2 regions of the Klebsiella sp. WOUb02 genome follow, and region 2 is predicted to be linked to the other one. Evidence: predicted binding sites of a transcription regulator. Region 2 holds the regulator's gene; the other holds the start of a gene.
The links. The regulator PhoB, encoded in region 2, activates phosphate uptake and scavenging genes when phosphate is short. The targets are predictions, from matches to a motif close to CTGTCATAAAACTGNCNNAT.
Positions count from the first base shown of each region.

Region 1: a site for PhoB is predicted at 2,199-2,218, ahead of serA (phosphoglycerate dehydrogenase). Genes of this name have one in related genera too.

Region 1 covers NZ_CP170106.1:298,908-303,429, reverse strand. Annotated here, with positions in the region: gene ABOC21_RS03595 (5-formyltetrahydrofolate cyclo-ligase) at 1-131, shown strand, start outside; gene ABOC21_RS03590 (DUF2238 domain-containing protein) at 133-744, opposite strand; gene serA (phosphoglycerate dehydrogenase) at 781-2,013, opposite strand; gene rpiA (ribose-5-phosphate isomerase RpiA) at 2,282-2,941, opposite strand; gene argP (DNA-binding transcriptional regulator ArgP) at 3,109-4,002, shown strand; gene ABOC21_RS03570 (oxidative stress defense protein) at 4,056-4,522, opposite strand, start outside.
Region 2 covers NZ_CP170110.1:2,535,504-2,540,025, reverse strand. Annotated here, with positions in the region: gene sbcC (exonuclease subunit SbcC) at 1-682, opposite strand, end outside; gene sbcD (exonuclease subunit SbcD) at 679-1,881, opposite strand; gene phoB (phosphate response regulator transcription factor PhoB) at 2,063-2,752, shown strand; partial or broken gene phoR (phosphate regulon sensor histidine kinase PhoR) at 2,774-4,070, shown strand; gene brnQ (branched-chain amino acid transporter carrier protein BrnQ) at 4,479-4,522, shown strand, end outside.

The sequences.
Region 1 (4,522 bases), on a different replicon from region 2:
GGCAGTATCCTCTGCAGCCCGTCGGCTACGCCCACGATTGCCAGCAGGTCGACGCGCTGCCGGCGGAGCCGTGGGATATCCCGCTGCCCGCGGTGGTTACGCCGTCAAAACTGTGGCAGTGGCCGTCGTAGGTTATTTGCCGTCGAGCGCCCTCAGCTGCCGGTTATGCCGGGCGCTTAGCAGGAAGATCGTCGCCAGCGACCCCAGCAGGGCGCAGAACATATCCGACTGGGTGTCCCACGGATCGCCCTGGGTACCGAGAAAATCATCCGCCCCCTGCCCCATCGCCAGCGCCGCCCACCATTCAATCAGCTCGTAGGTCGCGCTGATGGCCAGGGCGATGCAGCACACCAGAAATGACAGCATCTTGCGCCCGCGGACGTAGCCGCCGCGGATAAGTATTTCCCGCGCCGCCAGCGCCGGCACCAGCCCCTGGAAAAAGTGGCCAAGTTTATCGTACGGATTGCGGCTTAGGTTCAGCCACGCCTGCACGTCAAAACCAATTGGCACTTTGGCATAGGTATACATCCCGCCCACCATCAGAATAACGGCGTGAAAGAAGATAAGCGTGTACAGGAGCGGCGTGAGCGGGTAGCGCGAACGCGTCGCCAGCAACAGCGGAACGATGATAATGACCGGTGTCACTTCCATCAGCCACGTGAGGCGGTCATGAGTGCCAAATCCTGTCCATGCCAGGATCAGCAGCAGGAGCAAAACGCCGGTATTAAGCAGAGTTTTATGCATAGGTTAAAGGGATCCCCGCAGGGATCCTTTAGTTAATCAGAACAACAGACGCGCGCGGATGGTGCCCGGAATCGCCTTCATCGCCTGCAGCGCCTGCTGCGCCACGTCCTCGTCAGCTTCAATATCGATAACCACGTAGCCCATCTGCGGGGTGGTCTGTAGATACTGCGCCGCGATGTTGATGCTCTGAGCGGCAAAGATTTGGTTGATTGCGGTCAGCACGCCGGGGCGGTTTTCGTGGATATGCAGTAGACGGCGGCCGCCGTGCAGCGGCAGCGACACTTCCGGGAAGTTAACCGCGGAAAGGGTTGAGCCGTTGTCGGAGTACTTCGCCAGCTTGCCCGCCACTTCCAGACCGATGTTCTCCTGAGCTTCCTGGGTAGAACCGCCGATATGCGGCGTCAGGATCACGTTGTCGAACTCGCACAGCGGCGAGGTGAACGGATCGCTGTTGGTCGCCGGTTCGGTCGGGAAGACGTCAATTGCCGCGCCCGCCAGATGCTTGCTCGCCAGCGCAGCGCAGAGGGCCGGAATATCGACCACGGTGCCGCGAGAGGCGTTGATCAGCAGCGCGCCAGGCTTCATCAGCGCCAGCTCTTCCGCGCCCATCATATTTTTGGTGGAGGCATTTTCCGGCACGTGCAGGCTCACCACGTCGCTCATATTCAGCAGGTCGGAGAGATGCTGTACCTGGGTGGCGTTACCGAGCGTCAGTTTGCTTTCAATATCATAGAAATAGACGTGCATCCCCAGCGATTCGGCCAGAATGCCCAGCTGCGTACCGATATGGCCGTAGCCGATAATACCGAGCTTTTTGCCGCGCGCTTCAAAGCTGCCGACCGCCAGTTTGTTCCACACGCCGCGGTGCGCTTTGGCGTTCGCTTCAGGGACGCCGCGCAGCATCAGCAGCAGCTCGCCAATGACCAGTTCGGCAACGGAGCGGGTGTTAGAAAACGGGGCGTTAAAGACCGGGATACCGCGTTTAGCCGCCGCGTCCAAATCTACCTGGTTGGTACCGATGCAGAAGCAGCCGACGGCGACCAGCTTTTCTGCGGCAGCGAAAACCTCTTCCGTCAGATGAGTACGGGAACGCAGGCCAATAAAATGGGCATCACGGATCGAGGCCTTCAGCGCTTCGTTATCGAGCGCGCCTTTGTGAAATTCAATGTTGGTATAGCCTGCAGCGCGGAGGTTATCCACCGCCTTTTGATGCACGCCTTCAACCAGCAGAAACTTAATCTTGTCTTTTTCCAGTGATACCTTAGCCATTTCCCCGTCCTGTTTTGTCTTATCTGATGTCGTGCGGAACGACACTTCATCCCAGCAACATATCAAAAAAAACTATCGCAGCAATATGAACGTTTGCGTCGACGTCCTGAAGAAATATCACTCAGAGGGAAATAGCAGGACAAAAAACCAGAAAGGGAAAGAAAGGTAGATTGTTACTCAGGCTAGTTGCATAAATGTGACAGAAGTCACCGAATTCATCCTGACGAAAAAATATTTGCGAGGGAGCGATTCGCTCCCTCCGAGCGGATTATTTTACGATGGTTTTGACGCCATCGGCGGTGCCGATCAGCGCGACATCGGCGCCACGGTTGGCGAACAGCCCCACGGTCACGACGCCTGGGATACCGTTAATGGCATTTTCCAGCGCGATCGCGTCGAGGATCTCGAGGCCGAAAACATCGAGGATGACGTTGCCGTTATCGGTGATCACGCCCTGACGATACTCCGGACGGCCGCCCAGCTTCACCAGTTCGCGCGCCACGGCGCTACGAGCCATAGGAATAACTTCTACCGGCAGCGGGAATTTGCCGAGGATATCGACCTGCTTGGAGGCGTCAGCGATACAGATAAACTTGTCCGCGACCGAGGCGATAATCTTCTCGCGGGTCAGCGCCGCGCCGCCGCCTTTAATCATCTGCATATGGCCGTTGATCTCATCCGCACCGTCCACGTAAATACCTAAACGGTCGACGCTATTGAGATCGAATACCGGAATGCCCAGGCTTTTCAGCTTTTCGGTGGAGGCATCGGAGCTGGAAACGGCCCCCTCAATCTGCCCCTTCATTGTGCCCAGCGCATCAATAAAATGCGCGGCCGTGGAGCCGGTGCCGACTCCCACGATGGTGCCCGGCTGTACATACTGCAATGCCGCCCAGCCTACTGCTTTCTTCAGTTCATCTTGCGTCATGGTTATGGTCCGAGATGTGAATACCTGAGGCGCATTATAGAACATCGGGGGTGTTATTGTCCCTGCGACGGGGATCACACATCTGAGCAGACTATTTTCGTCTTCATCAAAAAGAAATTTATGTCATAGTGCAAGTTAATGAAAAGTTATGGGGGTACGCCAGAGCAATGAAACGACCGGACTACAGAACACTACAAGCGCTGGACGCGGTGATAAGAGAACGTGGGTTTGAGCGCGCCGCGCAGAAGCTATGCATTACACAGTCCGCCGTCTCTCAGCGTATTAAACAGCTGGAAAACATGTTCGGCCAGCCGCTGCTGGTGCGTACCGTACCGCCGCGTCCGACCGAGCAGGGGCAGAAGCTGCTGGCCCTGCTGCGCCAGGTTGAGCTGCTGGAAGAGGAGTGGCTGGGCGATGAACAAACCGGCTCGACGCCGCTGCTGCTGTCGCTGGCGGTAAACGCCGACAGCCTGGCGACCTGGCTGCTGCCGGCGCTCTCCAGCGTGCTTTCCGACTCCCCTATTCGCCTGAATCTGCAGGTGGAAGACGAAACCCGCACCCAGGAGCGCCTGCGCCGCGGCGAGGTGGTCGGAGCGGTCAGTATCCAGCCGCAGGCGCTGCCAAGCTGCCTGGTCGATCAGCTCGGGGCGCTGGACTATCTGTTTGTCGCCTCGAAAGAGTTTGCGCAACGCTATTTTCCCAACGGCGTAACCCGCTCGGCGCTGCTCAAAGCGCCGGTGGTGGCCTTCGATCATCTCGACGATATGCACCAGGCGTTTTTGCAGCAGAACTTCGATTTGCCGCCGGGCAGCGTGCCATGTCATATCGTTAACTCATCGGAAGCCTTTGTGCAGCTCGCGCGCCAGGGCACCACCTGCTGTATGATCCCACATCTGCAGATTGAGAAAGAGCTGAACAGCGGCGAGCTTATCGATTTAACGCCGGGCCTGTTCCAGCGCCGGATGCTCTACTGGCATCGTTTCGCGCCGGAAAGCCGAATGATGCGCCGGGTCACCGATGCGCTGATTGCCTACGGCCACAAGGTGCTGCGCCAGGACTAAACGCCGGGCATAAAAAAAGCCACTTCAGCTGAAGTGGCTTTTTTGCATCTGGCTTACTGCGCCGCGGCGGCCGGTTTCTCCGGCTGGGCTGGCTGAGCCGGCTGGGCTGACTGACCCGGCTGCAGCTCAAAGACCACATCCACCTGATCGTCGAACTGGATCGTCGCCTGCTCGTAGGTTTCCTGAGCGGAAACCGGCGCGGCATCGGCGGCTTTCATCATGCGAACCATCGGGCTCGGCTGATAGTTCGAGACATGGTAGCGAACGCTATAAACCGGGCCCAGCTTGCTGTGGAAGCCGGCAGCCAGCTCCTGAGCCTGGTGCACGGCGTCGTCGATCGCCGCCTTACGCGCCTTATCTTTATAGGCGTCCGGTTGCGCAACGCCCAGCGACACCGAGCGAACTTCGTTCAGACCGGCCTTCAGCGCGCCGTCCAGCAGACCGTTAAGCTTGTCCAGCTGGCGCAACGTCACTTCGACGGTGCGCACGGCGCGGTAGCCTTTCAGGATGCTTTTGCCGT
Region 2 (4,522 bases):
GTGCTTGCAAACTTTGTTCCAGCGCCTGCTGCTGCTCATCGCTTAACAGCACAACGCCGGAGGCCTGGGCCTGCAGTTTTTCCAGCTCGCTGTGGGCGAGTTTATGCTTTTCAAACACCTGGGCGGAGATCTGACCGTAAATTTCGGTGCCGGTGAGCTCCTCCAGCAGCTCGGCGCGCTCTTTGGGTTTGGCGTTAAGAAAGGCGGCGAACTGGCCCTGGGAGAGGAGCATCGAGCGGGTAAAGCGGCCGTAATCGAGGCCGGTGAGCGAGGCGGTCATCTCCAGCTTGTCTTTGACTTTGTCGGCGAGGATTTGCCCATCGTCGCAGCGGGCCAGCTCGACGCGGGGCGCCTGCAGGTTGCCGTCGGGCTGGTTGCGCGCGCGGTTCTGGCTCCAGAAGGCGCGGTAGGCGATACCTTTGACCTCAAATTCAACTTCAGCCAGGCATTCGGCGGTATTGCGGGTCATCAGATCGTTTTGCGATTGCGACACGCTGCTCAGGCGCGGCGTTTCGTGGTACAGCGCGAGGCAAATGGCGTCCAGCAGGGTCGTTTTCCCGGCCCCCGTCGGCCCGACGATTGCAAACAGCCCGTTGCTGGCGAACGGTTCGGCGGTGAAATCGATTTTCCACTCGCCTTTCAGCGAGTTAAGGTTTTTCAGGCGCAGGCTCAGAATTTTCACAGGCGCTCCTCACCGTTCAGGCTGTGCAGCGTTTCGTTAAACAGCTGCTCGAGGCGCTGCTGCTGCGGCTCTTCGAGGCTCTCCAGCGCCAGGCGACGGGCAAAAACCTCCTCAACCCGCAGTTCGCTGAGGGTTTCCCGCCGTTCGCCGGCGAGGATGCGCTCGCGCTGGGCGCGGCTGCGGCGCACCAGCAGCACTTCCACCGGCAGCGTTTCGCAGCGGGTCTGAATCTGGCGCTGGATATCGTGCAGATATTCGTCGCTGGTGATTTCAATATCCAGCCAGGCGGCGGGCAGATCCGCGCTATCCTGCCAGCGGTCAAGCTGTTCGCAGATGCTGGCAAAATCGCCCTTTAGCACCGCCAGCGGCTGGACAACCGGCACCGCCAGCGGACTTACGTCCGTCAGACGGCCGTCGGTAAAGGTCACCAGATTGACGCTTTTATTTTTCCCGGTCTCATCGAAGCTCAGGGAGATCGGCGAGCCGCTGTAGCGGATATGCTCGCAGCCGCCGACGATCTGCGCCCGGTGGATATGGCCCAGCGCAATATAGTCGGCAGGGGGAAAATGGCTGGCCGGGAAGGCGTCGAGGGTGCCGATATAGATCTCGCGCACCGCGTCGCTTTTGCTGGCGCCGACGGTGGTCAGGTGGCCGCTGGCGATAATCGGCAGCGATCGGTCGCCGCGCAGGGCGCAGGCCTGCTGGTACTGCTGCTGATAGTAGTCGCTGATGGCGGTGAGCAGCAGCTGCTGCTTTTCACCGCTGGAGTGCCCGGCCTGGCTGGTGACCAGCTCGCGGGGGCGCAGGAACGGGACCGGACAGAATATCGCCCCCGGCGCGCCGTCGCGCAGCGGCAGAACGAAGGGGGCGTGGCCGGCGTTAGCCACGACCGTGGTTTTTAAAAAGGCCAGGATGTCGCGCGATTCATTCAGCGTGGCGACCGAGTCATGATTGCCCGCCAGCACCACCAGCCGACAGCCGGTTTGCTGAAGCTGAACCACGAAGTGGTTATACAGCTCGCGGGCGTAGCTCGGCGGCGAGCCGGTATCAAAGATATCGCCGGCGACGATAATGGCATCGACCTCGTGCTCCTGCGCGCTGGCCAGCAGCCAGTCGAGAAAGGCCGCATGCTCAGCGGCGCGGCTTTTGCTGTAAAAGTTTTGTCCGAGATGCCAGTCAGAGGTGTGAATGATGCGCATAGATATTCCGTAGCCTGAGAGCGTTGCCGCCAGTATACCATTGACGGAAAGGGAGTTAAGTGCGTGTCACAATGCAAAATCCTCGATCGTCATACGCCCCTTTTTTTCATAAATCTGTCACAAAACTGACGCATAATGGCGCCGCACTCTATACTGATGGCTAAAAAACACAGGGTAAATAATGGCGAGAAGAATTCTGGTCGTTGAAGATGAAGCTCCAATTCGCGAAATGGTCTGTTTTGTTCTGGAGCAAAACGGCTTTCAGCCCGTCGAGGCGGAAGATTTTGACAGCGCGGTGAACCAACTCAATGAACCCTGGCCCGATCTGATTCTCCTTGACTGGATGCTGCCGGGCGGGTCGGGTCTGCAGTTTATTAAGCAGCTTAAGCGTGAGGCGATGACCCGCGATATTCCGGTCGTGATGCTGACCGCGCGCGGTGAAGAGGAAGATCGCGTTCGCGGCCTGGAGACCGGCGCCGATGATTACATCACCAAGCCTTTCTCGCCGAAAGAGCTGGTGGCGCGAATCAAAGCCGTGATGCGGCGAATCTCCCCGATGGCGGTGGAAGAGGTGATTGAAATGCAGGGGCTGAGCCTCGATCCTTCCTCCCATCGCGTGATGACCGGCGAAAACCCGCTGGATATGGGGCCGACCGAGTTTAAGCTATTGCACTTCTTTATGACCCACCCGGAACGCGTATACAGCCGCGAGCAGCTGCTGAATCACGTCTGGGGGACTAACGTGTATGTAGAAGACCGAACGGTAGACGTGCATATTCGCCGTCTGCGTAAAGCGCTGGAACAGAGTGGCCATGACCGGATGGTACAAACGGTTCGCGGCACGGGATATCGTTTCTCCGCCCGTTTCTGAATGTCGACAGGAGTGTGAACCGTGCTGGAACGGCTGTCATGGAAAAGGCTGGCGCTTGAGCTTTTCTTATGTTGTATCCCGGCCCTGATTCTCGGGGCGGTATTTGGTCATTTACCGTGGTTTTTACTGGCGGCGGTGACCGGACTTCTTATCTGGCATTTCTGGAATTTACTGCGTCTTTCGTGGTGGCTGTGGGTAGACCGCAGCATGACGCCACCGCCGGGAAGCGGCAGCTGGGAACCGCTGCTGTACGGCCTCCATCAGATGCAGATGCGTAATAAAAAGCGCCGGCGCGAGCTGGGCAGCCTGATCAAACGCTTTCGCAGCGGAGCGGAGTCGTTGCCCGACGCGGTGGTGCTAACCACGGAGGAGGGGGCGATCTTCTGGTGTAACGGCCTCGCACAGCAGATCCTCAATCTGCGCTGGCCGGACGACAGCGGACAAAACATCCTTAACCTCCTGCGCTACCCTGAATTCGCCAGCTACCTAAAAAGCAAGGACTTCAGCAAACCGCTCAATCTGGTCCTTAATAACTCGCGCCATCTGGAAATCCGCGTGATGCCCTACAGCGACAAGCAGATGCTGATGGTGGCGCGCGACGTGACGCAGATGCACCAGCTTGAAGGGGCGCGGCGCAACTTTTTTGCCAACGTCAGCCACGAGTCTGCGCACGCCGCTAACGGTGCTGCAGGGGTATCTGGAGATGATGCAGGAGCAGGTGCTGGAAGGGGTGACGCGGGAAAAGGCTCTGCATACCATGCGCGAGCAGACCCAGCGCATGGAGGGGCTGGTTAAACAACTGCTGACGCTGTCGCGTATTGAAGCGGCCCCGGTTCTGGCGATGAACGACAAAATCGACGTGCCGACGATGCTGCGGGTTGTCGAGCGCGAGGCGCAAACCCTTAGCCAGAAAAAGCATATCCTGCACTTTGTGGTCGACGAGTCTTTGCAGGTTCTCGGCAATGAAGAGCAACTGCGCAGCGCGATCTCAAATCTGGTGTATAACGCGATTAGTCATACTCCGGAGGGCACGGAGGTTACCGTCAGCTGGCAGAAAGCGCCGCACGGCGCCCTGTTTAGCGTCGAGGATAACGGCCCGGGGATTGCGCCCGAGCATATTCCGCGGCTCACCGAGCGCTTCTATCGCGTGGATAAAGCGCGCTCGCGGCAAACCGGAGGCAGCGGCCTGGGGCTGGCGATCGTCAAGCATGCGGTCAATCATCACGATAGCCGGCTGGATATTGAGAGTACGCCCGGCAAAGGCACGCGGTTTAGCTTCCTGCTGCCGGAACGTTTAATTGCCAAAAAAAGCGGCTAGCCGCCGCGCTGTCAACATAACTTGTCAATGACCAGCTTCGGCTGGTCATTTTCGTTTGCAGTCAATTTTCCGCTGCGTAATTAACGAACGTCCGCTGCTTTTTTGTTCGCATGATTAGCCATATGTTTTCCTTCATTATGGTCAATAGAGCTGGATATAAATTAAGACTTAGCATAATCATCTGCTTTTGCGATCCCGCCTTGCTTTAAAACGTTATAAGCGTTTAAATTGCGCCCCAGCAGTCGTAGACAGACTGCTTTTGCGTGGTAATTCAAAAAACAATTCTTTCCCACGCCGCTTCGGGAGCATATCTCGCTGAGTTTCCGGCAATAGCCGCTGTATCATCCCTAAGGGAAGGCACGGTATTTTTCCGTTTAACACCACCACATCCACAGGCAGTATGAATTTATGACCCATCAGTTAAAATCTCGCGACATCATCGCGCTGGGCTT